Regions from separate parts of the Kribbella sp. NPDC020701 genome, predicted to be linked through region 1. Evidence: riboswitches for the same ligand, from Rfam matches in the RefSeq annotation. Region 1 holds a riboswitch; the other holds the start of a gene.

Region 1 (15,051 bases):
GCGATCATCTCGGCGTCCCAGCGGCTGCGGTCCTGGTCCTCGAGCAGGACGATCGAGCCGTCGGGTTCGCTCCGGGCGTCGCGGCGCGCGTGGATCAGCAGCATCAGGGCGAGCAGGCCGGTGACCTCGCGCTCATCCGGGAGCAGTCGGTGCAGGATCCGGGCCAGCCGGATCGCCTCCTCGGCGAGGTCGAGGCGTTGCAGGTACGGACCGGAGCTGGCGGCGTACCCCTCGGTGAAGACGGAGTAGATCACCTGCAGTACGCCGGGCAGCCGCTCGGGCAACTCGTCCGGGCCGGGGACGCGGAACGGGATCCGCGCCTCCCGGATCTTCGTCTTCGCCCGGACGATCCGCTTGGCCATCGTCGCGGTCGGCACCAGGAACGCCCGCGCCACCTCCGGCGTGGTCAACCCGGCCAGGCACCGCAGCGTCAGCGCACCCCGGTCCTCGGCGGCGAGCGCCGGGTGCGCACAGGTGAAGAACAACTCCAGCCGCTCGTCCGGCAACCCACCACCTGGACGCGGTGGCTCCGCCCGGTCCGTCTCGACCTGCAGTACGGCGAGCTTGGCGGCGTACACCTGGTCCCGCCGCAACCGGTCGACCGCCTTCCGCCGGGCGGTGGTCATCAGCCAGCCGCCCGGATTCGGCGGTACGCCGTCGACCGGCCAGCGCACCAGCGCCGCCTCGATCGCCTCCGAGGTGACCTCCTCGGCCAGGTCGAGGTCGCCGAACCGCCGGGCGAGCGCGGCCAGCAGCCGGCCGCGCTCCTCCCGGAAGACCTCCTCGACCTGGTCCACGTCAGAACTCCGCGACCGGGCGGACCATCACCGAGCCGCCGGCCCGCGAGCCCGGGCACCTGGCCGCCCAGTCGAGAGCGACGTCCAGATCGGGTACGTCGATCACGTAGAACCCGCCGAGCACCTCACGGGTCTCGGCGAACGGCCCGTCCGTCACGGTCCGCTTGCCGTCGTTCGCGACCTGCACCCGGGTCGCGGTGACCAGGTCCGCCAACGACTCCGACGCCACGACCACGCCGGAGTCGGTGATCTCCTTGTCGAACCGCATCCAGTCCTCGGGCTCACATCCGACCGCTCCCCCACTCAGGTCGAGCTCACCGGCGTTGATCAAGAGCATGTACTTCATCAGAACCTCCTGTAGGCGTGTTTACAGCATCACCACGAACGGGTTCGCCCCCGATGGACAGCGACCGCGAAGAACTTTTGTCAGGATGGGGGTATGAGCGTGTTGCCCTCCGGGGAGCAGTGGACGATCGAGGCCGGCGGCTACGAGGCGACGGTGGTCAGCGTCGGCGGTGGCCTGCGCGGGCTGACGTACAACCGCCGCCCGGTCCTGCTCGGGTACGGCGAGAACGAGCCGGCGCACGCGGGGATCGGGCAGCACATGTTCCCGTGGCCGAACCGGATCACGGACGGGAAGTACTCGTTCGAGGACATCGACCAGCAGCTGTACCTGACCGAGCCGGCCCGGCAGAACGCGATCCACGGCCTGACCCGGTGGGCGAACTGGTCCCGGGTGGACGGCGATGCCGCGAGCGTCGAGGCGGGTCACCGGCTGCACGGTCAGCCCGGATACCCCCATCAGCTCGATCTCCGACTCGGCTACCGCCTGAGCGACGACGGACTGACCGTGACCGCCACCGCGACCAACGTCGGCACGAGTGACGCGCCGTACGGGTATGGGACGCACCCCTACCTCAGCGTCGGCCGGGTGATCGACGAGTGCGTGCTGGAGTTCAGCGCGGCGGAGTGGCTCGAGGTGTCTCCCGAACGGATGATGCCGATCGGGCTGGCTCCGGTGGACGGATCGCCGTACGACTTCCGGTCGGGCCGGGCGATCGGCGGGCTCGAGATCGACAACGCGTTCACCGGGCTCGGTGACGGCTCATGGTCGGTCACTTTGAGCGACCCGGATTCCGGCACTCGCGCGGTCCTGTCCAGTGACACGCCGTGGCTGCAGCTTTACACCGGCGGCGCGATCGGGCGTACGGCGCTCGCCGTCGAGCCGATGACCTGCCCGCCGAACGCGTTCATCACCGGGCAGAACCTCGTCGTACTGAAGCCCGGCGAGTCGCACACGACGACGTTCCGGGTGTCCGCCTAGGCGTCCGTTCGCTTGGTGGCCGGGCCGGCGCCGTGCTCACGGGCGACCGCCGCCAGTTCCTTCGCCGCCCGGCCGGCCCGGAGCCCCTCGGCGGCCTGGACCGCGAGGATCCCGAGCCGGTTGCCATCGGCATCGAAGAGCTGGAGCCAGGCGTCGCCGGAGCGGAACCGCAGTGCGGACACCTCGGTCCAGGGCAGCGTGTAGGACTTGAACACGTTGCGCACGTGCAGCCGGTCGGCGTACGCCGTCACCCGCAGCGTCGTCATCCGGTACAGGATCCACAGGATCGCGCCGAAGAACGCCAGCAACGTCAGCCGCTGGAACCAGCTGAACGTGTCCCGCGCGTTCTCCGGCAACCGGAACCAGATCACCCCGAAGACCGCGATCAGCGACAGGCCCATCCCGGCCGACATGAGCGCCACGATCCGCGGATGGAAGCTGAACAGCCGGCCGGGCGCGGTCATGTCAGATCCGGCAGGCGTGGATGTCCGTGGTGAGGATGGCACGCGCGCCCACCTCCCACAGTTGGTCCATCAATCGCTGTGCGTCGGCCCGCTGAACCATCACCCGGACGGCGACCCAGCCCTGCCGGTGCAGCGGTGAGACCGTCGGCGACTCGAGTCCGGGCGCGACCGCGGTCGCCGCGTCGACATCCTCGGCGCGGATGTCGTAGTCCATCATCACGTAGTTGCGGGCGATCAGAACGCCCTCGAGCCGTCGGACCAGCTGCTGGATCCCGTTCGGCGGGGTCTCGACACCGTGCCGCTTGATCAGCACGGCCTCGGACTGCAGGATCGGGTCGCCGAACACTTCCAGTCCGGCCTGGCGCAGCGTCGTACCGGTCTCGACGACGTCGGCGATCACGTCCGCGACGCCCAGCTGGACGGCCGACTCGACCGCGCCGTCCAGGCGGACCACGGCGGCTTCGACCCCGTTCTCGGCCAGGTGATCCTGCAGCACCCCGGCGTACGACGTGGCGATGCGCTTGCCGGCCAGGTCCTTGATCGAGTCGGCGGCACCCGGCCGGCCGGCGAACCGGAACGTGGACGAGCCGAACCCGAGGCCCATGATCACGTCGGCGTCCGCGTGCGAGTCGAGCACCAGGTCGCGGCCGGAGATCCCGACGTCGAGGGTGCCTGCGCCGACGTACACGGCGATGTCACGCGGGCGCAGGTAGTAGAACTCGACCTCGTTGGCCGTGTCGGTGAGCGTGAGGTCCTTGGTGGTCCGGCGCTGCTTGTAGCCGGCCTCGGTGAGCATCTCGATGGCGGCCTCGCTCAGCGAGCCCTTGTTGGGTACTGCGACGCGCAGCATGGCACTGCCCTTTCTTCGAAGAGGTGAACCGGTGTCTGTCGGGGCGCTCCTACAGATGTCGGTACACGTCGTCGAGGTCCAGTCCGAGCGCGTGCATCATCACCTGGGCGTGGTAGAGCAGCTGTGACAGCTCCTCCGCGGCCCGGTCCTTGCTCTCGTACTCGGCAGCCATCCAGGACTCGGCGGCTTCCTCGACCAGCTTCTTGCCGATCGAGTGCACGCCGGCGTCCAGCGCCGCCACGGTCCCGGAACCCTCCGGCCGCGTCGCCGCCTTCTCACCCAGCTCGGCAAACAGCTCCTCAAAACTCTTCATCGCCCGCCCAGCCTACGGGGCCGCTGCGGCGGCATCCTCCCCAGGTCCGGTAGGCGGACCCGTTCTGTGGGTTACTGGAGTCGTGGACGAACACGCGCAGATCTCGGTGATGCTGGCGGTGCCTGATGCACCGGCCGCGGCGGAGTGGTATGCCCGGGCCCTCGGAGCCGTGGAGCTGTGGAACCTGGGCAGCGTGATCGGCTTGAGCGTCGGCGGCGCAGCCTCCTTCCTCGGCGAGCCGAGCAACAACGGGTGGGCCACACCGGCCACGGTCGGCCTCCCGACGGTGCGGGTCGAGGTGTTCGTGGACGATCCGGACAGCTTCGTCCAGCGCGCTGTGGACGCAGGGGCCGACGGGCGAGGGGACCCGGTCCGAGACCACCTGATGCCCTGGGGCGTGCACCGGCAGGGCACCTTCCTGGATCCCTTCGGCCACCTGTGGTTCGTGGGTGACAGGTCTCCGCTACAGCCCAAGTAGGGCGGCGCTCCGGGTGCGTGGCGGCGAATGCGCGTCGACGTAGTAGGCGTGGCGCTCGGACAGGAGTTGCTTGACCATCGCGTAGTCGAGGGTGTCGTCAGGGGTGCGCAGGTGGAACGGCGGCGGGTAGAAGGCGTCGCCGACGAGAACGACGCCGGAGTCGACCGCGATCAGGGAGTCTGGGGCGTGGTTGCCACCGACATGGCGGAGTACGACGCCGGTCGGGAGAGTCAGCGTGTCGTCGAAGGTCTGGTGGGGAAGGACGATGCGGAAGCCGGTCCAGTCGGGGACGGCCAAGGCGCGGGCGCGGAAACTGGCGGCGAGTTCGGGGTTGGCCCGGACCTCGTCGTGGAGGTAGCGGTGGCTCCACGGGCGGTCGGCTTCGGCTTGGAGGAGCTCGACGGCTGACGTGTGAGCCACGACGGTCACGTCGTCCGGCCAGGCGCAGGCGCCCCATGTGTGGTCCCAGTGGTGGTGGGTGTAGACGAGCCACTTCGGCGCGGGCAGTCCGGCCGCGGCGATCGCCGTACTGAGGGAGCGGGCGTGTTCGGGGCTGTTGCCCGCGTCGATCAGGACAGAGCCGCGGTCGTCAGCGATGACGGCGACGGACGGGCGGATCGCATCCGGGTCGGGGTCGTGGGGGTAGATCCAGACCCGGCCGGTCAGGTGTTCGAGCACCTGGCTGACGATATCTCCATGCAGACACCCCGGAGAGCCCGTGACCTCGGCGTTGTCGTCGGCACCCTGCCGACCGGTCCGCTCAACGCGATCACCGACGTACCAGGTGTGCGGGTTGGGCAGACCACTATCTCCTCCGATGACCTGAACACCGGGGTGACCGCGATCGTGCCGGATGGGTACGCCGACGGGCTGCCGGCGGCGGTTGCGGTCGGCAACGGGTACGGGAAGCTCGTCGGCTCCACCCAGGTCGGCGAACTCGGTGTGATCGAGACTCCGATCTTGCTCACCGCGACGTTGAGCGTCTTCCGGGTCGCGGACGCGTTGCTGACCTGGCTGCTCGAGCGCGATCCGCAGGCGACCAGCCTCAACCCGGTCGTCGGCGAAACCAACGACGGCTACCTCTCCGACATCCGCCGCCGCCCCATCACTCCCGAGCACGTCCACGCCGCCCTGGACACAGCCTCCCCCATCCTCCCGACCGAAGGCTGTGCCGGAGCCGGGACCGGCACCACCGCCCTAGGCTTCAAAGCCGGAATCGGCACCGCCTCCCGCACCCTCACCCCCACCGCACCCAGCGCCGCCTCTCCCGCAGCCGCCGCGGCGACGGTCGGCGCTTTGGTTCAGTCCAACTTCTCCGGTCTGCTCACGGTTCTCGGCACGCCGATCCCGGCTCAGCCACTCGACGCGGACGGAAACTCCTGCATGATCGTCGTCGCCACCGACCTCCCGCTCGACGCCCGCCAACTCGGCCGGCTCGCGCGCCGGGCGATCTTCGCGCTCGCCCGTGTCGGCTCCGACTACGCCCCGGGCAGCGGCGACTACGCGATCGCCTTCACCACCAACCGCACCCCCGCCTACGCCGACCGTGACCTGCGCGGCCCGTTCCAAGCTGTCACCGAGTCCGTCGAGGAAGCCCTCCTCAACTCCCTGACGATGGCCCGCACCACCACCGGCCACCGCGGCAACAGCGCCCGAGCCGTCCCCCACGACCTCATCATCGAGCGGTTGAGGTCGGCCGGCGTACTTCGCTGATCCGCCCCGCGGCTCCACCTTGAGAACCCAACAACCACTTTCGGCGCCTGGAAGTGGTTGGTGGGTGCTCAAGGTCGAGGTGGGACTAGGCGGGCACAGCGGTGCGTGGGGTGCGGTGCTTCGTGGGGGTTCGGTGGGTGACCGCGGAGCCGATCAGCGAGCCGAAGGCGAGCAGGGCGGCGGCGGTGCGGATCAGATGTGCGACCTGCCAGCGGTCGCGCACGCTGGACCAGTCGGCCGGCGGGTTCGGCACCGACCACGACGACTGGTCCGCGTTGATCGGCAGGTTGATCGCGAGGGTCGTTGCGAACACGACCAGCAGCAGCGCGATCGCCACGAGCACCACCCGTCTATCGTTGCCTCGGGCCCGGATTGCGAGCACGACCGTGGTCACGATCGCCGGGATCAGGGTCACCGACGCGAGCGTGTCCAGTCGGTCCAGCTCGACCAGCCGGACCTGCGTGTAGACCGACGCATCGAACTGGCGCAACGAGTTCTCGAGCACCAGCACACACAGCAAGAAGCCGGCGAAGAGCCCGCTGAACAGCAGACTCACCCCACGCACGACCCGGGTCATCAGTACGCCAACCCGACCGGCTGGTTGATCGTTGCCGGATCGTCGAGCACCGCGAGCATCAGGTGAGCCACGTCGGCCCGCGAGATCAGATACCCCCGCGTGACCGTCCCGCCGACAACCGTCCGATACGTCCCGGTCAGCGCTTTGTTCGTGAGCTTCGGCGGGCGGACGATCGTCCACGCGGCTGAGCTGCTCATGATGTCCGCCTCCATCACGCGCAGATCGGCGTACACATCGGCGGCGAAGGCGTTGATCATCGGGTACACCACCCGCCGGTTGAGGAAGCTTTCGTCCGCCAGCACTGGTCCGATCGGCGCGGCGCTCACCGCGACAAACCGCCGTACGCCGACCGCCGACAGCGCGGCGAGCATGGAACGCGTGCTCTCCGACGCGACCGGCCCGTCCTTGCGCCCGCGCGCCCCCACCCCGGAGATGACCGCCCCGCTCCCGTCCACCGCCTCCCGCAGCGGCTCCGCCTCGCCCAACCCGGGCACCCGGAACACCTCCAGCGACGAATGCTCCAGGTCGAACGCCGACGACGTACGCACCACCGCCGTCACCTTGTGCCCCGCCTCGAGAGCCTGCCGGACGACGTGACCGCCGATCCCGCCCGTCGCCCCGAGCACCGTGATCTTCATTCCGGACTCCTTCATGCGCTACCGTGAAATCTGCTCTGTAACTCATATAGTACGGAACTAATAAGATATGGAACAGGCGCAAAGTAGTGACGCGGGCCACCGTCGCTGCCCCGGGAACGAGATCAAGGATCGCCCGCGACCGCGCCCGGGCGGACCGCCGCAGCGTCACCATCCGCGTCCTGCCGGACCGCGGGATGGAAGTGTTCCGGCTCTACCAGTCGATGATCGGCGCGATGGACGACGTCCTGGCCGGCTACAGCGAGGCCGAGCTCGACCCGATCGCCGGATTCCTCCGCCGCAGCAGCGAGGCGGGTGAGCGGGCCAACGACCAGCTGGCTCAGGAGTAGAGGTCGGACAGCGTGCGGCCGAGCCTCGCCAGCTCGGTCCGCAGCTCCGGAGGCTCCAGCACCTCCACGGCATCACCGAACCGGCAGAACGCAGCAGCCGCGTTCGGCACCGACTCGATCGGCAGTGTGACCGTCACACTGCCGTCCTCCGCCGGCTCAGCCGCCGCGACCGCCTTTACCAACTGCGGGAACGAGACGTCATGCATGCGCCCGACCAACTGCGCCGACACCCGCAGTACGGCGTGCGCGGTGAAGCGGACCTGGTCGAACTGATCGAGATGCTCCTGCCAGTACCGCGAGAGGTCGAAACCTTCGGTCCGCTCGAACTCCTCCTCGGTCGGCGTCAGCTCGAGGATGTTGGAGACCCGGTACGTGCGCATCCCGTTCGCGGTCGCGGAAACGACGTACCAACTGCCGTTCTTGAGCACGAGCCCGTACGGCGCCAGCACACGTTCGACCTCGCGCGGCTCCTCCCATCGGCGGTAGAGCACCTTGATCCGGCGGTCGTGCAGTACGGCGTCGGCGACGGCGGCGAGATGCGGTGAGTTCTCGGCGTCCTGGTACCAGGCGGGCAGGTCGAGGTGGAAGCGGTTCTTCAGCCGACCCGCGCGATCCCGCTGGTCCGGCGCCAGCGCGGCCAGCAGCTTCAGCTCGGCCCCGCTCGTCTCCGCGGTCAACCCGAACGCCGCGGCCGCGCCCGGCAGGCCGACCAGGAACAGCGCGGCCGCCTCCTGCTCGGTGAGTCCGGTCAGCCTGGTCCGGTACCCCTCGACCAGCCGATAACCGCCGGCCCGCCCCTGATCGGCGTACACCGGAACACCGGCCGCCGCGAGCGCCTCGACGTCGCGGTAGATGGTGCGCAGCGACACCTCGAGTTCGTCGGCGAGCTCACGCGCGGTCAACTGCCGCCGCGTCTGCAGCAACAGCAGGATCGACAGCAACCGACTCGAACGCATGCTCCGAGGTTAGCCGCAAACACTGCCATGACCTGTCAGGTATGGCAACGAAGCTTGGCTGCATGACGACATGGACCAAGGTGACCGGCGACTTCGACTTCCTCAACGGGTACTTCGACGTTCGGCACCGAACCTTGAAGCAAGCCTTCGCCGGCAGCGACGAGTGGCTGGAGTACGACGGGACGACGACGGCACACACGTACTTCGACGGGGCGATCAGCATCGACGAGATGCGCTTCCCGACGAAAGGGTCGTACGGCCTGTCGGTGCGGTTGTTCGACCCGGTCGCCAAGGAGTGGAGCATCTGGTGGATCAACAGCACCACGATGCAGCTCTATCCCCCGGTGCGCGGCGGCTGGTCGGAGGACGGCTCGACCTGCCGGCTGGTCGGTGAGGACGAACTCGACGGGAAGCCGATCCTCTGCAGCTACGAATGGTCGGACATCACCGCGGAGACCGCGCACTGGGAGCAGGCGTACTCCAACGACGGCGGCGAGACCTGGGAAACCAACTGGATCATGGACTTCACCCGCCGGCCCACGCCCCCACCCGCCCTCGACATCCCCAAGGAGACCGGTGATTTCGACTTCCTCGTCGGTCGCTGGGACATGCACAACAGCCGCCGCAAGCCTGTGTTGGGCGAGCCGGCCGAGTGGTACGACATGCAGTCCGAGATGGAAGTCACGACGTACTTCGACGGAGCGATCAGCTTCGACGAGGGCTGGTTCCCGACCGAGGGCTTCCGCGGCGCAACCCTCCGCATCTACAACCCCGAGTCGAAGACCTGGGCCATCCACTGGATCAACAGCCTCCGCGGCCAACTGGAGACCCCCGTCATCGGCTCCTTCGCCGAGGACGGCACCGGGACCTTCGAGGGCCCGGATATCTGGGACGGTCAGCCCATCGACGTCCGCTTCCTCTGGACCCCAGGCGTCGACAAAGCCGCCTGGGAGCAATCCTTCTCCACCGACGGCGGCAAAACCTGGCTCCCCAACTGGAAAATGCAACACACCCGGATCAAGTAGGCGTGGCCACTCCCACGCACTGCCCGCCCAACCGCACATTCTTTCAGGCATCGAGTCGTGGATCGGGGTCGGCGAGAAGGCCTCATCCCGACCACCGATTCACGACTCGACCAATCGCACTACAGCTCGCGGATGGCGACCAGGGTGCAGAGGGCTGCTTGGGTTGCCTCGTAGCCTTTGTCTTCCCGGCTGTCGGGGAGGCCGGCTCGGTCCAGGGCCTGGGGGTCGTTGTCGCAGGTGAGTACGCCGAAGCCGATCGGGATGCCCGTACTCACGCCGACTTGCATGAGGCCCTCGGTCGCTGCCTGGCACACGTACTCGAAGTGCGGCGTGTCCCCACGGATCACCACGCCGAGCGCGACAACCGCGTCGTACCCGTTCTTTGCCGCGTGCAATGACGCGACCGGGAGCTCGAAGGATCCCGGCACCCGGATCACGGTGTAGTCCGTGACGCCCGAGTCATCGAGCGCGCGCAGAGCGCCGGCGACCAGGGCGTCGGTGACCTTCGGGTGCCACTGGGCGGCGACGACCGCGACCCGGGCGCCTTCCGCCCGGACGACCTCGATGGTTGGTGCTCCACTGCCCGACATCAGCCGGCTCCGTTCTCTTCGGTCAGTACGCCACCCGGCAGGTGGTGGCCCATCCGGTCGCGCTTGGTGCGCAGGTACCGCAGGTTGTGCTCGGTCGGGTCGATCGAGATGCCGCGACGCTCGACCACGTCGATGCCGTAGCCCTGCACCCCGGCCAGCTTGTCGGGGTTGTTCGTCAGCAATCGCACTTCCTTCACCCCCAGATCGGCAAGGATCTGCGCCCCGGTTCCATAGTCGCGAGCATCCGCCGGCAGCCCGAGGTCCAGGTTCGCGTCGACCGTGTCCCGGCCCGCGTCCTGCAACTCGTACGCCTGCAGCTTGTGCAGCAGCCCGATCCCGCGACCCTCATGACCGCGCAGATATACGACGACGCCACCCTCAGCCGCAACCTGCCGCATCGCCTCGTCCAGCTGCGGCCCACAGTCACACCGCAGCGACCCGAACACATCACCGGTCAGGCACTCAGAGTGCAGCCGTACCAGCGTCGGCCCATCACCGATCTCTCCGCGTACCAACGCCAGCTGCTCCGACCCATCGACGATGTTCCGGTAGCCGTGGGCAACAAAATCGCCGTACTGGGTCGGCAGCGTGGTCGTTGCGACGCGCTGGATCTGCGACTCGGTCAGACGCCGGTAGCGGATCAGGTCGTCGATCGACACCAGCACCAGGTCGTGCTCGTCGGCGAACGCCCGCAGCTGCGGGCCGCGCTTCATCGTGCCGTCGTCGTTCACCAGCTCGGAGATCACCGCAGCCGGCGTCAGCCCGGCCATCCGGGCCAGGTCGATCGACGCCTCGGTGTGCCCGGGCCGAACCAGTACGCCGCCCTCGCGCCCGCGCAACGGGAACACGTGACCGGGCTGGACCAGGTCGTACGACTCGGTCGCGGAGTCAGCCAGCACCCGGATCGTCCGGGCCCGGTCGGCCGCCGAGATCCCGGTGCTGATGCCGTCGCGAGCATCCACGGAAATCGTGTACGCCGTACGCATCCGCTCCCGGTTGTGCGGAGTCATCAGCGGGATCCCGAGCCGGTCGAGCTCCGCACCCTCCATCGGGACACAGACCACGCCGGAGCTGTACCGGATCAGGAACGCCAGCAGCTCCGGCGTCGCCTTGGACGCGGCGAAGATCAGGTCGCCCTCGTTCTCGCGGTCCTCGTCGTCGACCACGATCACCGGCCGTCCGGCCCGGATCTCGTCGATCGCGTGCTCGATCGTGTCGAGCTTCAGTACGTCACCCATGTCAACCCACCACCACTGGTTCGGGAGTCGAGGTGCGCTCACGGTTCTGGATCTGCCACCAGGACGCGAAACCGATCACGCAGAACAGTCCGTAGACGACGTACATCGTCGCCGACGGGTAGAACTTCGCCTGTACCAGCAGCGGTACGCCGACCACGTCGACGGCGATCCAGATCAGCCAGAACTCGACGAATCCGCGCGCCATCCCGTACGTCGCCAGGATCGAGCCGGTCAGGATCCACGCGTCCCACTGCGGACCCCACGAGCCCAGTTCGCGCAGAACGAAGTACGCGATCGCGTAGAGGACGACCCCGATGCCGAGCAGCTCGAGCCGCTCGCGCGCGGTCGCCCAGCGCGGCTGGACCGCCGTGGCGGAACCGTGGTGGCGCGTCTGGTACCAGCGGTACCAGCCGTAGAGGCTGATGATCGCGAAGAACACCTGGCGGCCGGCCTGGCCCCAGAGGTCCTTGTCCTGCGGGGTGTCGAAGATCCCGCCGACGAAGACGGTGAACAGCAAGACGTTGCCGACGATGCCGACCGGCCACGCGGCGACGAGCCGGCGCATGCCGAACAGGGCGCTGCCGAGGCCGAAGACGTTGCCGACGATCTCGCGGACCAGTACGGGCGAGCCGGCGATCGTCACCTGGGCGTGCAACAGCCAGTCGACCGGGTTCACTTGGTGCCTCCGTTGAGCAGGCGCTCGACGTACTTCGCGATCACGTCGACCTCCAGGTTGACGGTGTCGCCGACCTGGTTGCGGCCCAGGACGGTGAGTTCGAGCGTGGTCGGAATGAGGCTGACCCCGAACGTCCCGGTCGCGTCGTCCACGTCGGTGACGGTCAGCGAGACGCCGTCGATGGCGATCGAGCCCTTCTCGGCGACGTACCGGAGGATGTTCGCGGGTGCGGCGACGCGGACGTTCTCCCAGTGCTCGGACGGTGTCCGGCTCGCGATCGTGCCGACGCCGTCGACGTGGCCCTGGACGATGTGTCCGCCGAGCCGCTCGTGGGCGGCGATCGCGCGCTCCAGGTTGACCTGCGACCCCTTGGTCGCCTGGCCCAGGCTGGTGCGCTCGAGCGTCTCGCGCATCACGTCGGCGGTGAACGTGCCGTCGCCGGTCTCGACCACGGTCAGGCAGCAGCCGTTGACCGCGATCGAGTCGCCGTGTCCGGCGTCCTCGGTCACCTTCGGGCCGCGGATGGTGAGCCGGGCGGCGTCACCTTCGAGCAGGTCGAGCGCTTCGACGGTGCCGAGCTCCTCGACGATTCCGGTGAACATTCAGTGCTTCCTTTGCGAATCGAGCGGCGTCAGGATCAGCCGGACGTCGTCGCCGAGGCGGGTGACGTCCGCTAGCTTGAACCGCCGCAGGTGGTCGATCGATTCCGCGCCCAGGTCACCGATCGCGGCGTACCCGGAGCCGAGAACGGCCGGGGCGACGTACGCGACGATCTGGTCGACGAGCTGGGCGCGGAGGAACGCGGCGGCCAGTGTCGGGCCGCCTTCGAGCCAGAGGTGCCGGATCTGCCGGTCGTCCAACTGCCGGAGGACCTCGGCGGGATCGTGGGTAGGCAGGAGCAGAGTCTCCGCGCGGTCGTTGCGGACCCGGGCGGTCGGTGGGATCTCGCGATCGCCGACGACGACCCGCAACGGCTGCCGCTCGGCCGGTACGTCGTTTTCGTCGCGGACCGTGAGTTCGGGATCGTCGTCCAGGACGGTCTGGGTACCGACCGCGATGGCGTCGCACTCGGCCCGGAGCCGGTGGACGTCAGCTCGGGCGATCGGGCCGGTGATCCACCGGCTGGTACCGTCCGGAGCCGCCGACCGCCCGTCGAGCGTGGTGGCGAACTTCCAGGTGACGAACGGCCGGCCCACCCGCACGCTGTGCAGCCAGACCTGGTTGACCGCCTCGGCCTCGGCTTGCAGGACGCCCTGCTCGACCCGGATGTTCTTGCGCTTGAGCTTCTCGGCGCCACCGGCAGCCTGGTTGTTCGGGTCGGGTACGGCGTACACCACGCGGGTGATGCCGGCCTCGATCAGCGCATCGGCACACGGCCCGGTCCGTCCGGTGTGATTACAGGGCTCCAGCGTCACGTACGCCGTACCGCCACGGGCAAGCGGCCCCGCCATCCGCAGGGCCTCGACCTCGGCGTGCGGGCCACCGGCAACAGCATGGAAGCCCTCGCCCACCGGATGCCCGTCCCGGCCGGTGATCACACAGCCGACCACCGGATTGGGATGCGTGCCGCCGATACCTTTCGCGGCCAACTCGATCGCACGCCGCATCCAGGCGACGTCAATCGGCGAAGCGTTGCTCACTACGGCCCCTCGTTGTCACGGACGCACTACCGGGGCCATGACAACCGGCACACACGCGCTGCCGTCCGGGGTGCTCCGCGCGGGCCTGCTTGCTACCCGTCTGGGTCGCTACCCGCCGGATCGCTGCCCACCGCGGGCCGCGTCACCGGACGCCAGAGCGCACCCGCCGATCGCGTGCGCCTCCCATCCGGACTTTCACCGTCGGTCCTGGAATTCCACCAGATCAACCAACCGCCAAACCGCAGCGGCCGGGTCGCGGACTGTCACCGCCGGCTCGGAATTACACCGACCCCGGAGCACGCGAGTGGGTTCACTCGTGGTTCAAGTATGCCTCTCCCCACAACCCACACCACAACCTAGGTCACATCCTGGTCACTCGGCGGGGTGTCATCCGCCGGGTGAGGGCGAGCGCGACGGCCGCGACCGCGCAGGCCACGGCGACGGTCAGGATGAGCGGGCGGTACCCGAGCGCTTCGGCCAGCGCGGCCCCACCCAACGGCCCGAGCGCCTTCGCGATCGTTGTCGGCGTCGTCAGCATCCCCGAGATGGTGCCGAACCCGGTAGCGCCGTACCGATCGAGCAGAATCGCCGGCGTCGCGATCGACGACACTCCGAACCCCAGCCCGAACAGCACCAGACACCCGACCGCTCCACCGATGTGCCGCCCAACCACCGGCAACAGCGAGATCGCCACCCCCTGCAACAGCAGGATCCCCGCAGTGATCGTCGCCATCGGCAACCACCGCGCCGACACACTCGTCACCAGCCGCCCCGTCACCGACAACAGCCCCAGCAATCCAGCCAGCGTCGCAGCCCGGGCAGGCGGATGCCCCAGGCTGATCAGGTACAGCACGAGATGCACTGAGATCACCGCCAGCGCCGCACTGTGCACAACGAACGCGCCGGCCAGCAACCAGAACCCCGGATCCCGCAGCACCCGCGCAGGTGCCCCGGTCCGCTGGCCAGTGAGCACGGGCCGCGACGCAATCCGCCGTACGGCGAACAGATGCAGCGGCACCGTGGTCACAGCGAGCAGACCAGCCAGCACAACGAGCGTGGTACGCCAGCCGTACCCGTGCACGAGATGGCCGGTCAAAGGCAGGAAGATCGAACTAGCGAGTCCGCCAACCAGCGTGATGGTAAGGATCGCGTTCGTCCGCGACGCCGGCGCTGCCACAGCAACCACCACCGCAAACGCCGGCGGATACAACACCATCGCCGACGCAATCCCGATCGCCACGAACACGCCGTACAACTGCCCAGTGCTCTGCACCTGCGACCACCCCAGTACGGCGAGCGACGCCACGACCGACCCTGACGTCATCAGCCCACGTCCGCCCCGTGCATCCAGCCATCGACCAACCGGAATCGACATCAGCCCACTCACCAGCACCGCAGTGGTCGACGCCCCAACCGCAGTGGTCG
Region 2 (15,051 bases), on a different contig from region 1:
CATCCCGGTCAGCGCGGCCCGGGCGTTGCGGTCCCAGTGCGGTGCGCCGAGACCCGCGAACGCCGGCACGAGTACGACGCCCTCCGCCGACGGCACGCTCGCCGCGAGCTCCATCAGCGCGCCGACGTCCGGTAGGCCGAGCATCCCGGCTGTCCACGCCAACGCGGCACCCGACGACACGATGTTTCCTTCGAGCGCGTAGAGCGGCTTGTCCGTCAGCCACGCCAGCGTGCATCCGTCCGCCACGAACCCGTCGACAGGCGTCATCACCGACGACCCGGTCCCGTACGTCGCCTTGACCATCCCGGCCTGCGTGCACCCCTGCCCGTACATGGCCGCATGCGAATCCGCGAGTACGGCGACAATCGGGATCCCATCGGCCAGCCCCGGTACTCCGGACGTCATCCCGAACCCACCGTTCGACGGCCGCACCTGCGGCAGAACCGACCGCGGTACGTCGAATGCCGCCAGCAACGAGGTGGACCAGTCGAGGTCGACAACGTCGTACAGCAACGTGCGTGACGCGTTCCCCGCGTCCGTTAGATGCTCTTGGCAACCAGTCAGTCGATGGATCAGCCAGGAGTCGACGGTGCCTACGTGGTCGGGTCTCGCGTGCTCGAGCAGCCAATGCAGCTTGGGCGCCGAGAACATCGCGTCCACGCGGAGCCCCGTGCGGGACCGGACCAGGGAGTCCACCTCGGGAGGCAGTTCCGAGCACCACGACGTCGTACGCACGTCCTGCCAGCCGATCACCGGACCGACGGCTTCGCCCCGGTGACTCCATCCCACGACGGACTCGCGCTGGGTGGACAATCCGATCCCTACGATCTCGACCGGATCCGCGGAGACGAGGCAGGACGAGATCGCCTGTAGCACGCTCTGCCACAGGTCCCCGGCATCCTGCTCGACCCAGCCGGGCTGTGGTGTGGACAGTCCGACCGGTGCCGAACCCGTGGCCAGAACGTTGCCATCGGACGCGACCAGGACGGCCTTCGAGTTGGTCGTGCCCTGGTCGATCGCCAGCACAGCGGCTCCGGCCATCGCCGTCCCCTTCCCGATGAACTTTCAACCGAGCTCTTGACGGGACTCTAGCGTCGTGGTGACACTCATGGCGACAGGTTATGCAGTAGTGAATATCTATTCACAGCCAAACCACATCAACTTGCCCCGCCTTCGGCGGCGGAGTGGGTGGAGTGAATCAAAGGAGGTCGTCAGGGTGAAGCCGAGTAGACGGCGGGTCATCATCAACACCGATGCCAAGAACGAGGCGGACGATCAGTTCGCGATCGTGCACGGGCTGTTGTCGCCCACCTTCGACATCCGCGGCCTGATCGCGGCGCACTTCGGCACCCGCCGGTCGGACCGGAGCATGGCGGAGTCCCGCGAGGAGATCGACCTGCTGCTGGACCTGATGGACCTGACCGGCCAGGTCCCGGTCGCGAACGGCGCGCCGACCGGTATCGCGGACGCGCAGACCCCGCTCGACTCGCCCGGTGCGCAGCTGATCATCGAGGAGTCCAAGCTGGCCTCGAAGGACGACCCGCTGTTCGTGTCGTTCCTCGGGCCCTTGACCGACATGGCGAGTGCGATCCTGCTCGACCCGGAGATCGTGCACCGGGACGTGATCGTGATCTGGATCGGCGGGCGCGGGTACCACGGGCACACGTCGTACCCGGGGATCGAGTTCAACCTGTCGAACGACATCCACGCCGCGAACGTGGTGTTCGGCTCCGGAATCACCGTCTGGCAGGTGCCGAGCGACGTCTACACGAAGGTGTCGGTCTCCTACGCCGAGCTGGACGAGAAGATCGGCGACGCCGGTCCGCTCGGCAAGTACCTGATCGAGCAGTTGCACGAGTGGAACGCGACCTGGCACGGGGAGCCGATCGAGTCCCGGTCCCTCGGCGACTCGCCGGCGATCGCGCTGATGCTCTACCCGAACAGCGGGAACCTGCGCGTCCGTCCGGCCCCGCGCTTCGGCGTCGACGGCTGGTACCTGCCCGGCACCAACAACCCCATCAGTGTGGTCGAGCAGGTCGACGTCCGGTTCCTGCTCGAGGACATGTTCGCCAAGATCCGCCGCTTTGCCCGTCAAAGGAGTCAGTGATGAACACCTTCACCCGTCGAGGCTTCCTCGGTCTCACGTCCGCCGCCGCGGTCGGCGTCGGTCTGTCCGCGTGCACCGGTGGGGGTGCGTCCACCAGCGGTGGCGACACCGCCGCGGCCTCGAACAACCTGCGCCTGTTCACCTACGAGGGTGACGAGACCATCGGGTTGCTGAAGGCCCAGGTCAAGAAGTTCGACGAGCAGAACGGTACGACGACCACCGTCGACAGCCTGCCCGGTTCGGGTGCGGCCGTGTACCCGGACAAGCTGCGCACGGAACTGCTCGGCGGCAAGGGCCCCGATGTCTGGCGGATCTGGGGTGGTCAGATCGGCAGCCCGTTCGCGAAGGCCAAGCAGTCGCTCGACCTGTCGCCGTACTACTCCAAGTACGGCTGGGACTCGAAGATCAACACCGCGGCGATCTCCGGGATGACGTTCGACGGGGTGAAGTCCGGGGTGCCGTTCGTCTCCCTCGGGATCGGTGCCTGGTACAACAAGTCGCTGTTCGCCAAGGCCGGCGTGAGTGGTCCGCCCACGACGTACGCCGAGCTGGAGGCGATCAACGACAAGCTCGTCGCGGTCGGTGTGACGCCGGCCGGTCTCGGCGGGAAGTACGGCTGGGACATCATGCGGCTGTTCGAGTACCTGCTCGAGCACACCGCGGGACCGGACCTGCACGACAAGCTGCTGACCGGCGCGGAGAGCTGGGACCGGCCCGAGGTGGTCGAGGCGTTCGCACTGTTCAAGAAGTGGCAGGACAAGAAGTGGCTGCCGCAGGGCGCGCTGGGCCTCGACCCGGCCGACATCGAACCCGCCTACGTCCAGGGCAAGACGGCGTACACGATCACCGGACCGTGGACCGAGGCGGCCGCGATCCTGTCCGCGAAGAAGAGTCCGGCCGCGTTCGGCAACTTCGAGCTGCCGACCGACAAGAGCCCGGCGCGCCACTCGGGATTCGTCGAGGGCTACATGATCAACGCCAAGAGCGGGAATCCCGACAAGTCCGCGGCGCTGATCGACTTCATCGTGCAGCCCGCGACGCAGAAGGCGTTGCAGGTCAGCGCGTCGACGGTCAAGGGCGCCGAGCCGGACCCGAAGGCGCTGCCGCTGTCGGCGGAGTGGTCGCAGAAGTACGGCGGCAACCCATTCTACACGATCCAGGACCAGGCGTTCCCGAAGAAGCAGGCCGACCAGTACTTCAGCGTGCAGAGCGACCTGCTGCAGGGCTCGGTGACGCCGGAGGCCGCATCGAAGAAGATGCAGGACATCGTCTCCGCCTGGGCGAAGGGCTGAGTCACGATGGCTACTGTCGCGCTCTCACAGCGCCGAACCGGCCAGGCCCCGCCGGGCAAGGTCAAGCGGGGTGGCAGGTGGTCGCCCTGGTTGTTCGCGCTACCTGCACTGGTGGTGTACGTCGCGTTCCTGGTGTATCCGGCGTTGTCATCACTGTGGTTCAGCCTGACCAACTGGGACGGCCTGAGCGCGACGTACAAGTTCGTCGGGCTGGAGAACTACTTCAAGATGCCGACTGACCCGGTCGTCGTCACCGCGGTCCGGAACAACCTGATCTGGACCGTGGTGACGATCGCGGTGCCGACCATCATCGGCCTGGCGCTCGCGATCGCACTGAACGGCAAGGTGCACGGCAAGCCGATCCTGCGGCTGGTGTTCTACACCCCGGCGGTGCTGCCGCTGGTGTCGATCGCCTCGATCTGGGGCTGGCTCTACAACCCGCAGTACGGCGCGATCAACTCGTTCCTGCGGCTGATCGGCCTCGACGGCCTGGCGCAGCCGTGGCTCGGGCAGGACTCGACCGCGTTGTGGGCGGTCATGGTGCCGGCGATCTGGTTGCGGACCGGCTTCCCGATGCTGCTTTACCTGGCCGCATTGCAAGGCATCCCGCAGGAGCTGTACGAGGCGGCGACCGTCGATGGCGCGACCAAGTGGCAGCAGTTCTGGCACGTGACGATGCCGAGCCTGCGGCCCGCGCACTACATCGTGCTGGCGTTGTCGCTGATCGACTCGTTCAAGGTCTTCGACATGATCTACGCGATGACGTACGGCGGACCCGGTACGTCGACGCAGGTGATGGGGACGTGGATGTACTTCAACGTCTTCCAGTACTACCAAGCCGGCTACGGAACCGCGATCGCGGTCGTGATCACGCTGGTCGCGGTCGCCGTCGGCATCCCGTACGTACGCTCGCAGACAAGGGAGGCCTCATGACCGTGCTTTTGGCCGGGCCTTCGGCGCCGGCGTGGTCATGGGGCCTTGGCTCCCGGCCTTCCCTCGTCGCTCCGGTCGCTGCACTCCCTACGCTCCTCAGTCCAGGCCGGGAGGCCCCATGACCGTGCTTTTGGCCGGGCCTTCGGCGCCGGCGTGGTCATGGGGCCTTGGCTCCCGGCCTTCCCTCGTCGCTCCAGTCGCTGCACTCCCTACGCTCCTCAGTCCAGGCCGGGAGGCCTCATGACCTCGATAGCTCCTGCTCGCGTGGAAGTCCCGGTCGACACGGTTGAAGCGCACCCCGCCGGAGAGAAGCCCAAGGGGCGGCGCGGGTTGGTGATGACGCTCGTCCTGGCGGCGGTGGCGATCTTCTGGGTCTCGCCGCTGGCGTTGCTGGTGATCACCGCGGTCCGGCCGCTGTCCGACTTCATCAGCAATGGACCGCTGTCCTGGCCGGACGCCTTCACCTGGTCGAACTTCAGCGACGCCTGGGACATCGGGAACTTCGCGACGACGTACCGCAACAGCCTGTTGCTCGCGGCGATGAAGGTGCCGCTCGGGGTGCTGCTCGCGGCGATGCTCGGGTTCGCGCTGGCCAAGCTGCGGATGAAGTTCCGCCGGACGGTGATGTTCTCGGTGTTCCTCGGGCTGACCATCCCGATCTACATCACGATCGTGCCGGTCTTCATCATGATGCGCTCGGCCGGCGCCACCGACAGCCTGTTCGGGCTGCTCGGGCCGTACCTGGCCTTCGGCATCCCGTTCGAGGTGCTGGTGCTGCAGTCGTTCTTCCGGCAGATCCCGGACGAGATCTTCGAGGCGGCCCGGGTCGATGGCGCCGGCGACTGGCGGATCTTCTTCACCATCGTGCTGCCGTTGTCCACGCCGGCCCTGGTGACGGTGGCGATCCTGGACGCGGTCGCGACCTGGAACGAGTTCCTGTTCGCGCTCATCCTGCTGAACTCCGACGCGCACAAGACGATCCCGGTCGGGCTGCTCAACTTCCAGGGCCAGTTCGCCAACAACAACACCGGTCTCGCGGCGGGCATCTTGATCGCCGTGGTGCCGATCCTGATCGCGTACACCTTGCTCCAGCGCTGGATCGTCGGCGGACTCACCGCCGGCGCCACCAAGGGCTGACCCACATATGAAGGAGATGACGATGACTGACATGCCGGTCTTCGGCGCGGGTATCTGGCACTTCGCGACCTACAAGGACCGCTATGCCACCGACGGCTACGGGCCGCCGGTCGGGTTGCTCGAGCAGATCGACCGGGCGGGCGCCGTCGGCGACCTGTCCGTGGTCGACCTGAACTGGCCGTTCGCCGGGTACGACGGAACGCTGGACGAGGTCAAGGATGCGCTGAAACGCAACAACCTCAAGGCGATCGCGATCACCCCGGAGATCTACACCCGCGACTTCGTCAAGGGCTCGCTCACTAACCCGGATCCGGGCGTCCGCAAGCAGGCGCTGGAATTGTTGCACCAGGCAACCGAACTGGCGAAGGACCTGGGCTGCTCGTACGTGAAGCTGTGGCCCGGCCAGGACGGCTGGGACTACCCGTTCCAGGTGGACTACCACGACATCTGGAACCTCGCCCTGGACGGCCTGAAGGAGCTCGTCTCGGCGCATCCTGACATCAACTTCGTGATCGAGTACAAGCCGCGCGAGCCGCGGGTGAAGATCATCTTCCCGAACGTCGCCCGTACGCTGCTCGGGATCGAGAAGATCGGCCTGCCCAACCTGGGCATCCTGCTCGATTTCGGCCACTCGCTCTACGGCCAGGAGACGCCCGCCGACGCGGCCCAGCTCGCGATCGACTACGGCCGGCTGTTCGCGATCGACGTGAACGACAACCTGCGCGGTTGGGACGACGACATGGTCGTCGGCTCGGTGCATCTGGTCGAGACCTTCGAGTTCTTCCACACGCTGCGCAAGAACAACTGGGAAGGTGTCTGGCAGCTGGACCAGTTCCCGTTCCGCGAGGACAGCGTCGAGGCCGCGAAGCAGGCGATCCGCTTCCTCAAGGCGATCCACCACGCGCTCGACGTACTGGATGACGAGGCGCTGGCCGCGGCGCAGGCGTCGCACGACGCACTCGCAGCGCAGAAGCTGGTGCAGAAGGTCCTGCTGAGTTCGATGGCGGACCTGGCATGAGTCTGACCGTCGAACATACGACCATGCCTGTGCTCGGGCGGCTGCCGATCCACAGCGGCCGCTCCGAGCAGGTCGCGCACATCGCCGAGGCGGCCAAGCAGATCCGGATCCAGGACCTCAAGCTGGTCCACCACGCCGGTGCCGGCCACATCGGCGGCGACTTCTCCTCGATCGACATCCTGGCGACCTTGTACGGCGCGGTGCTCGACATCTCGCCCGAGACGGTCAACGACCCCGAGCGGGATCGGTTCATCCTGAGCAAGGGGCATGTCGCCGGAGCGCTCTACACCACGCTGGCCGCGTTCGGCTTCCTCCCGGTCGAGGAGCTCGCCACCTTTCTCAAGCCGCTGTCCGCGCTGAACGGGCATCCGAACCGGACCAAGGTGGCCGGCGTCGAGGCCAATACGGGTCCGCTCGGTCACGGCCTGCCGGTCGCGGTCGGGCATGCCTTGTCGGCCAAGCTCGACGTGTCGTTGCGCCGTACGTACGTACTGGTCGGCGACGGCGAGTTGCAGGAGGGCAGCAACTGGGAGGCGATGATGGCGGCCTCGCAGTACCAGCTGGACCGGCTGACCGTGATCGTCGATCGGAACCGGCTGCAGCAGGGCGCGACCACCAAGGAGACCAACGACCTCGATCCGCTGCCGGAGAAGGCGACTGCCTTCGGGTTCGCGGTGGTCGAGGTGAACGGACACGACCACGGTGAGCTGCTCGACGTGCTGTCCGCCGTACCGTTCCGGCCTGGCAAGCCGACGTTCGTGATCGCCCACACGCACAAGGGCCACCCGATCTCGTACATGAGCAACAACGTCGCCTGGCACCACCGGGTGCCCGACGCGGCCGAGTTCCAGCAGGCGCTCACCGAACTCGAGACCGGGGGACGCCCACGCTATGAGAGGGAACCGGTATGACCGTCGTCCACACCTCGATCGCCGACCAGCCGCGGTACGACTGCCGCGACGCGTACGTCGAGACCCTGGCCGAGCTCGCGCACGCGGACCACCGGATCGTCGGCGTCGTGAACGACTCCGTCGGCTCGAGCAAGCTGAACAGCTTCCGCAAGTCGTTCCCGGACCGGCTGATCAACGTCGGCATCGCCGAGCAGGACATGGTCGGGGTCGCCTCCGGGCTGGCCAACGGCGGCCGGATCCCGTTCGTCTCGGCCGCGTCCTGCTTTCTGACCGGCCGCGCGCTGGAGCAGATCAAGGCCGATGTCGCCTACTCGAACACCAACGTGAAGCTGTGCGGCATGAGCCCGGGCGTCGCGTACGGCGAACTCGGCCCCACGCACCACTCGGTCGAGGACATCGCCTGGCTCCGCGCGATCGCCAACCTGACCGTGATCGTGCCGGCCGACCCGATCGAGACCGCGGCGGCGTTGCGGTGGGCGGCCGCCTCGGACGGACCGGTGTTCATCCGGGTCAGCCGGATGAGCGTGCCGAAGGTGTACGCCGACGACTACGAGTTCCAGCTCGGCAAGGCGATCACGGTCCGGGCGGGCGACGACGTGACGCTGATCAGCAACGGGACCGTGCTGTGGCGGGCGATCGCCGCGGCCGAGCAGCTCGCCACCGAGGGGATCTCGGCCCGGGTGCTGTCGATGCCGACGGTCAAGCCGCTGGACACCGACGCCGTGGTCGCGGCCGCGCGGGAGACGGCCGGAATCGTGACCGCCGAGGAGGCGGTGTCCGGTGGCGGGCTCGGCGGTGCCGTCGCGGAGACCGTCGTACAGCACCATCCGGCCCGGGTGTCGATCCTCGGGTTCCCCGAGTTCGCCCCCACGGGGTCGGCCGGCTACCTGCTGGACCGGTACGGACTCTCCCCCGAGGGCATCGCGGACGCCGCCCGGCGACTGGTCACGACAGGTACGTGACCAGGTCGGCGATCGAGACCATCGCGAAGTCATGGGTATCGGCGAACGCGCGCAGGTCGGAGCCGGTCATCAGCGTGCCGTCGTCGTTCATCAGCTCGCCGATCACGCCGACCGGCGGCAGTCCGGCCAGCCGGACGAGCTCGACAGTGGCCTCGGTGTGACCGGGCCGCTGCCGGACGCCGCCGTCGACCGCGCGCAGCGGGAGGATGTGGCCGGGCCGGATCAGGTCCGCGGGCTGAGCCGCCGGGTCGGCCAGCACGCGGACGGTCCGGGCCCGGTCGGCGGCCGAGATGCCGGTGCCGACACCGGTGCTCGCGTCGATCGAGACGGTGTACGCCGTCCGCAGGCTGTCCTGGTTGTGCGGAACCATCAGCGGGAGCTCGAGCCGGTCGAGGACGTCGGCCGCGGCCGGCGCGCAGACGTAGCCGCTGGTGTAGCGGACCAGGAGCGCCATCAGTTCGGGGGTGGCCAGGCACGCGGCGAAGGTCAGGTCGCCCTCGTTCTCGCGGTCCTCGTCGTCGACGACCACGACGGGTCGCCCACGCCCGATCTCGGAGACAGCACGCTCGATGGTGTCCAATGTGGTCGCGGTGCTCACTGTCGTGTCCTCTCGGCGTGACATGGAATGGCACTCCGGGGGCAACGACAAGCTCCACGAGACCGTACGACGGCAGGCGTCGCACGGGCACCGCGAAGACTGCCACGTGCGCTTCCCATCCGGACTTTCACCGTCGGTCCCGGAGTTCCACCAGGTCAACCGGACACCCTCGCGGGTGCACGGGTCGCGGACTGTCACCGCCGGCTCGGAATTTCACCGACCCCAGAGCACGTGTGGTCTTGCAGATTCAGCGGTCAGTTTATCGGTCCGAACCCCCCACGGGAGTGTCATGTCCATCTCAGTCGTCTGGCGTCCGATCGAACTCTCGCTGACCTCCGCCGAGGAGTGGGTGGAGTTCGAGCACGAGAGCGGCCTCCGGCTCCGGCGGCCCACGTTCACCGACGGCGGCGAGACCTGGAAGGTCCGCTTCGCCGCGCCCGAACCTGGTCTCTGGAAGTGGTCAGCTGGTGAGTTCCGGGTCGAGGCCGCCGAGGACGAACCCAACCCGTTCTACCGGCACGGCTTCTGGCGGATGTCGCCCGGCGGCCGCAGCCTGGTGCACGCCGACGGCACGCCGGCCATCCTGGTCGCCGACACCGCATGGGCACTGCCCTGGCGGGCGACCCCTGACCAAGTCCGCGAGTACGCCGCCGACCGGCAGGCCAAGGGGTTCAACGCGGTCCTGCTGATGACCGTCCAGCCGGACATGCGCGCGGTCGGTCCGCGCGATCGTACCCAGGACGAGGGCTTCGACGTGGCCTTCGAGGATCTCGCCGACGGACACCTTCGGGAGCTGAACGTCGAGTACTTCCAGTACCTCGACGAGCTGCTGGCGATCCTGGTCGAGCATGGGCTGGTCCCGGTCCTCCAGCCCGTGTTCCAGGGCTTCGGGTGGAAGGGCCTCGACGTCGCCGGCACCGTCGTACCGCCTGCGGAGTACGCCGCGTACTGCCGCTACCTCGTCGCCCGGTACGGCGCTCAGCCCGCGATCTACCTGGTCGGCGGGGACGGGACCGGCCTCGAGCCGCAGGTTGCTGCCGGTGGCGCCGAGGTGCACGCAGTGGACTGCTACGGCCAGCCGACCGGCATCCACTACCGGCCACACATCCACGCGCAGGCTCACCAGGACGCGGACTGGCTGGACTTCCAGTGGTGCCAGACCGGTCACTCCGGTGAACACGTGCCGGAGCGAGTGGCGGACATGTGGCGGAACTCGCCGGTCAAGGCGGTTGCGAACGGCGAGCCGACGTACGAGAACACCGGCCGGACCGGCGTGGGAGCTGGTTGGTGGCAGGGGCACGAGGCCTGGAGCAACCTGTGCGCGGGCGGGACGATGGGCGTCGTCTACGGTGCCGGCAGCCTGTGGCAGTGGCGGCTGCATCCCGACGAGCCCGGTCACTCGGACTACTTCCTCGCGCCGGGCGCGGGCTGGCGTGAGGCGGTCGGCTTCGAGGGTTCGACGTACGTCGGTCTGCTTGGAAAGATCCTGGCCGGGCTGCCGACGACGGACATGCGACCGGACTGGACCCGGGTGATCTCGGGACGGGCACTGAGCGGGGCCGACGGCCTCCTGATCATCTACCGCGAGCACGGCGGCATGGTGCCGGTCTTCGACGACACGGTGCCGTTGAACTACACGATCATCGACCCACGCGACGGCTCCGTGGTCGCCACCGGCAAACGCGACTCGCCGTCGGCCGTGATCCCCGATCCGGGCGGTAGTCCGCGGGTCTACCTGTGTCTGCCTGACCTATAGTCCAGTTTGGTTCTGTCGAAGGGGGTACTCGTGGCGAACGGCAACCGCTCGGTGCGTCAGCCGGGGCTGGACGAGCTGCGGCTGCTGGCGAAGGTCGCCCGGATGTACCACGAGAAGGGCATCCGGCAACCGCGAATCGCGACCGAGCTGAACCTCTCCCAGGCGCGCGTGTCCCGGATGCTCAAGCAGGCGGTCGAGGTCGGCATCGTGCACACCGTGGTGACCATGCCGAGCGGCGTGCACAGCGACCTCGAGGACGAGCTGCAGGGCCGCTACGGGCTCCGGGACGCGGTCGTGGTCGACACGCTCGGGGTCGGCGACGAGGTGCTGCCCGCGCTCGGCTCGGGCGCGGCGGCGTACATCGACATGACGCTGACCGGCGGGCACGTGATCGGGATCTCGTCCTGGAGCGAGACGCTGATCAGCGCGGTGGACCGGATGCCGCGCAAGAGCGTGCCGGTGGTGGACAAGGTGGTCCAGATCGTCGGCGGGCTGGGTGACGCGGCGGTGCAGATGCAGGCCACCCGGCTGACCGCGCGGTTCGCCGAGCTGACCGGTGCGATGCCGGTCTACCTGCCCGCGCCGGGGCTGGTCGGGACGCCCGCGGTACGGCGCGCGATGATGAACGACGTGTCCGTTCGGGACGTTCTGGGCACGTGGGGACAGCTCACCGACGCACTGGTCGGAATCGGCAGCCTCGAACCCTCGCCGCTGCTGCAGCGCAGTGGGAACGCGGTCGCCGAGGCCGACCAGGACGAGCTCCGCCGGCTCGGTGCGGTCGGGGATGTCTGTTTCCGGTTCTTCGACGAAGAGGGAAAGCACGTGCGCTCGACGTTCGACCAGCGAGTCATCGGCGTGACCGCGAAGGAGCTGCTGGCCGTGCCGCGCCGGATCGGCGTCGCGGGCGGTGAGCGGAAGTTCTCCGCGATCCGGGCCGCCCTGCTCGGCGGCTGGGTCAACATCCTGATCACCGACCTGGCCATGGCCCACCGCCTGCTCGGCGAGTAGATGGAGCCCGACGAGCAGCGGGAGGTCTACCGGACCATCGACCTGGCCCTGCGGGTCGGGGAGGTGCTGCTGTCCAGCGGCGCCGGTACGGCCGACGCGACCGCGACCATCCTCGGTGTCACCGCGGCCGGTGGGTTGCGCGGGTGCGAGGTCGACATCACCTTCACCTCGATGGCGATCTCGTACCAGGCCGCGCCGGACGTCGCGCCCGAGACGCACATCCGCCTGGTCCGGTACCGGTCGCAGGACTTCTCCCGGCTGACCGACGTGGATCAGCTGGTACAGCGGTTCGCCCGGGGTGACGTGACCCGGGACGAGGCGAGCCGTGAGCTCGCCCGGCTGACCTCCGCGGGTCCGCCGTACCCGCGCTGGTGCGCCGTACTGGCCTGGGGTGTGATGGCCGGCGGCGCCACGCTGCTGCTCGGTGGTGGCTGGCTGATCACGTTGGTCGCGGTCGTCACCGCGATCGTGATCGATCTGAACAACCGGTGGTTCAGCCGGCAACGGCTGCCCACGTTCTACCAGCAGGTGGCCGGCGCGTTCGTCGCCACCGCGGTTGCTGTCGTCCTGTACGCCGTACATGCGCCGGTGAAACCGTCGTTGGTCGTTGCCGCAGGCATCATCATGCTGCTCGCCGGGATCGCCCTGACCGGCGCGGTCCAGGACGCGATCACCGGGTACTACGTGACCGCGGCGGCCCGCAGTCTCGAGGCGATGCTGCTGACCGGCGGGATCATCGCCGGGGTCTCCCTAGGTCTGGCGATCGGGCTCAAGCTCGGATTCGACCTCGGGATCGAGGCACAGACGATCCAGCTGGCCAACCTGCCGATCATGGTCGGCTCCGGTGCGCTGATGGCGGTCGCGTTCGCGTACGCGTCGTACGCGCCGCTGCGGGCCTTGCTGCCGATCGCCGTGATGGGTGCTTTGGGCTCGCTGGTGTTCACGCTGATGACGCGGGCCTCGTTCGGTCCGGCCTGGTCGACCGCGGCGGCGGCCTTCGTCGTCGGTCTCGGCGGCTACTCGCTGGGCCGGCGGTCCGGGGTGCCGCCGCTGGTGGTGGTCGTGGCGGGGACGATCCCGCTGCTGCCCGGACTGACCATCTACAAGGGCTTGTACGAGCTGATGGGACTCGGCAACCTGGTCGGCATCGTCAGCCTGACGACCGCGGTCGCCATCGGTGTCGCCCTCGCCTCGGGCATCATCCTCGGCGAGTACGTCGCCCAGCCCATCCGCCGCGAGGCCCGGCGCCTCGAAGACCGCCTGGCCGGCCCCCGCCTCGTCGGCCCGCGCCGCCCGGTACGCCGCCGTACCGGGCCACGTCGTACCCGCAGGCGTCGGTCGGCGGAGGTAAACCGGAGTAGTTGGTGAACCAGCTGCCGGCCGGACCCCAGTAGTTGAGCGACATGTACTGCACGTACTGGCGTTTGCCGACCGAGATGCCTGCGGTCGGGATGACGGTGTGCTCGCCGCCGCCACTCACCACCCGCGCGTCCACTACGTTCGGTCGGACCTGGCTGACTTCGATCTCGTGCCCGGCTCCGCGGATCTGGTAGTCAGCAGCCCTCCGCCACCAGGGCTTCCACCTGACCCTCGTGGACGAACCCAGCCCCACTCCCGCCCAAACAGCCCATCACCCACACCTGTCCCCCCACCGCCACCAGCCCCCACTCCTACTGGTTGCCGCGACCACCTAACCCCACCACACCGGCTGCGAGGCGGGTGGTTTCGTGGGTCCGGGTGACCTCGGCGGTGGCGAGCCGTTAGAGTTACTGACTGGAAACATCGGCTGATCGCCGGGGTGGCCCGGCGGGCTCGGAGGATCGACGTGGCACTGGGTAGGACATCCCCGCGGGACCTGCCGCTGTTCGCGGATCTGTCCGGACGCGACATCCGGGACATCTTCAAGGCCGGCGAGGAGGTCTCCGTGCCGGCTGGGTGGTCGCTGATCCTGGAGCAGACCGCACCGGACGCGGCGTACCTGATCCTCAGCGGTACGGCGGCGGTCCGGGTGAAGGGTTCGGAGATCGCCGAGCTCGGCCCGGGTGACATCGCCGGCGAGGTCGGGGTCCGCCGGAACACGTTGCGGACGGCAACCGTCACGGCCAAGTCCCGGCTGCAGTTGCTGCACTTCACCCGGGAGAAGTTCGACGACCTGACCCGCCGCCTGCCGGCCTTCCGCGACGCCATCGACGCCACCATCGCCGAGCGCCGCGGTGGTTCCTGACCCCACGCCGCCCGGCCCGACCGAGCCCTCCCCACGCTCACCCGCCCCGGTCCCGGCGCCCCCCGAACCCCACACCCACCAGTCACCTGCCCGCGAGACGGCGGACGGCGAGGACGACCTGCCTGGAGCACCGCTCGAGTCTCTTGCCGGGACCGGCGTACGGGAAGGTGGGCAGGTGGATCTGGGGTCGCTGCAGCGGGAGTTCGAGCGCGCGTTGCTGGGTGGCGAGCGGAAGTTCACCCGGATCCAGGTGTCGGAGCGGGCGGGGATCTCGATCGCGCGGGCCGAGCGGATGTGGCATGCGCTCGGGTTCGCGACGGTGCCGGACGACGAGGTCGCGTTCACGGACGACGACGTCGAGGCGCTGCGGTTGGTGGCGGCGCTGGAGGACGACGACTTCATCGATCCGGAGATGGAGTCCTCGCTGGCGCGCAAGCTCGGGCAGACCCAATCCCGGTTGGCGTCCTGGCAGTCGTCGATGTTCCTGGAGTTCCTGGCGAGCTCGAAGCTGTCGGCGGACGAGGCGATCGAGGTTGCGGGCCAGCTGTTGCCGGCGATGGAGCGGTTGCAGACCTACGTCTGGCGGCGGCACCTGGCCGCGGCCGCCGGGCGAGCGGTGGCCGGATCCGACGAGCTGGCACGCGGCGTACGGGCGGTTGGGTTCGCCGACATCGTCAGTTTCACCCGGCTGACCCGACGGCTGACGGAGGCTGAACTCGGCCAGCTGATCGAGCGGTTCGAGGGGATGGCCGCGGACGTCGTTGCGTTGAACGGCGGCCGGGTGATCAAGTCGATCGGCGACGAGGTGCTGTTCGTCACCGACACCGCGGCCCAGGGCGCCGCGGTCGCGCTGGCACTGCAGGACGCCGTCTCCGCGGCCGAGGACCTGCCCGACCTGCGGATCGGTCTCTCCTACGGCACCATCCTGATCCGGCTCGGCGACGTGTACGGCGAGGTCGTCAACCTCGCCGCCCGTCTCACCTCGGAATGCAAACCCGGCCGCGTCCTCGTCGACCGCGAACTGGCCGCCGCACTCGACGGCCACTCCGACTACCGCCTCCGCCGCCTCCGCCGCGTCTCGGTCCGCGGCTACCACCACCTCGTC

What was found. A riboswitch is a leader RNA that binds a small molecule or an ion and turns the genes downstream of it on or off. The one in region 1 is predicted to bind FMN.
Region 2: it holds a riboswitch for FMN, as region 1 does, so the genes downstream of both, ribB (3,4-dihydroxy-2-butanone-4-phosphate synthase) here and ribD (bifunctional diaminohydroxyphosphoribosylaminopyrimidine deaminase/5-amino-6-(5-phosphoribosylamino)uracil reductase RibD) in region 1, are expected to answer to the same signal.

Annotation. Positions count from the first base shown of each region.
Region 1 is NZ_JBVHFT010000028.1:526-15,576, reverse strand. Features, by position in the region: gene ACZ3HV_RS40995 (RNA polymerase sigma factor) at 1-797, opposite strand, end outside; gene ACZ3HV_RS40990 (YciI family protein) at 799-1,143, opposite strand; gene ACZ3HV_RS40985 (aldose 1-epimerase family protein) at 1,237-2,121, shown strand; gene ACZ3HV_RS40980 (PH domain-containing protein) at 2,118-2,585, opposite strand; gene hisG (ATP phosphoribosyltransferase) at 2,587-3,435, opposite strand; gene ACZ3HV_RS40970 (phosphoribosyl-ATP diphosphatase) at 3,485-3,748, opposite strand; gene ACZ3HV_RS40965 (VOC family protein) at 3,831-4,226, shown strand; gene ACZ3HV_RS40960 (MBL fold metallo-hydrolase) at 4,212-4,904, opposite strand; gene ACZ3HV_RS40955 (P1 family peptidase) at 4,923-5,939, shown strand; gene ACZ3HV_RS40950 (anthrone oxygenase family protein) at 6,025-6,516, opposite strand; gene ACZ3HV_RS40945 (NAD(P)-dependent oxidoreductase) at 6,516-7,154, opposite strand; gene ACZ3HV_RS40940 (hypothetical protein) at 7,241-7,501, shown strand; gene ACZ3HV_RS40935 (helix-turn-helix transcriptional regulator) at 7,492-8,457, opposite strand; gene ACZ3HV_RS40930 (hypothetical protein) at 8,520-9,482, shown strand; gene ribH (6,7-dimethyl-8-ribityllumazine synthase) at 9,602-10,072, opposite strand; gene ACZ3HV_RS40920 (bifunctional 3,4-dihydroxy-2-butanone-4-phosphate synthase/GTP cyclohydrolase II) at 10,072-11,310, opposite strand; gene pnuC (nicotinamide riboside transporter PnuC) at 11,312-11,986, opposite strand; gene ACZ3HV_RS40910 (riboflavin synthase) at 11,983-12,588, opposite strand; gene ribD (bifunctional diaminohydroxyphosphoribosylaminopyrimidine deaminase/5-amino-6-(5-phosphoribosylamino)uracil reductase RibD) at 12,589-13,626, opposite strand; FMN riboswitch at 13,798-13,929, opposite strand; gene ACZ3HV_RS40900 (MFS transporter) at 13,988-15,051, opposite strand, start outside.
Region 2 is NZ_JBVHFT010000002.1:170,011-185,061, reverse strand. Features, by position in the region: gene ACZ3HV_RS04305 (FGGY family carbohydrate kinase) at 1-1,041, opposite strand, end outside; gene ACZ3HV_RS04300 (nucleoside hydrolase) at 1,217-2,107, shown strand; gene ACZ3HV_RS04295 (ABC transporter substrate-binding protein) at 2,107-3,399, shown strand; gene ACZ3HV_RS04290 (carbohydrate ABC transporter permease) at 3,406-4,332, shown strand; gene ACZ3HV_RS04285 (carbohydrate ABC transporter permease) at 4,573-5,469, shown strand; gene ACZ3HV_RS04280 (sugar phosphate isomerase/epimerase family protein) at 5,492-6,487, shown strand; gene ACZ3HV_RS04275 (transketolase) at 6,511-7,398, shown strand; gene ACZ3HV_RS04270 (transketolase family protein) at 7,395-8,360, shown strand; gene ribB (3,4-dihydroxy-2-butanone-4-phosphate synthase) at 8,344-8,958, opposite strand; FMN riboswitch at 9,061-9,193, opposite strand; gene ACZ3HV_RS04260 (glycoside hydrolase family 140 protein) at 9,248-10,714, shown strand; gene ACZ3HV_RS04255 (sugar-binding transcriptional regulator) at 10,745-11,722, shown strand; gene ACZ3HV_RS04250 (threonine/serine exporter family protein) at 11,723-13,090, shown strand; partial or broken gene ACZ3HV_RS04245 (hypothetical protein) at 13,128-13,202, opposite strand; gene ACZ3HV_RS04240 (cyclic nucleotide-binding domain-containing protein) at 13,548-13,946, shown strand; gene ACZ3HV_RS04235 (adenylate/guanylate cyclase domain-containing protein) at 14,122-15,051, shown strand, end outside.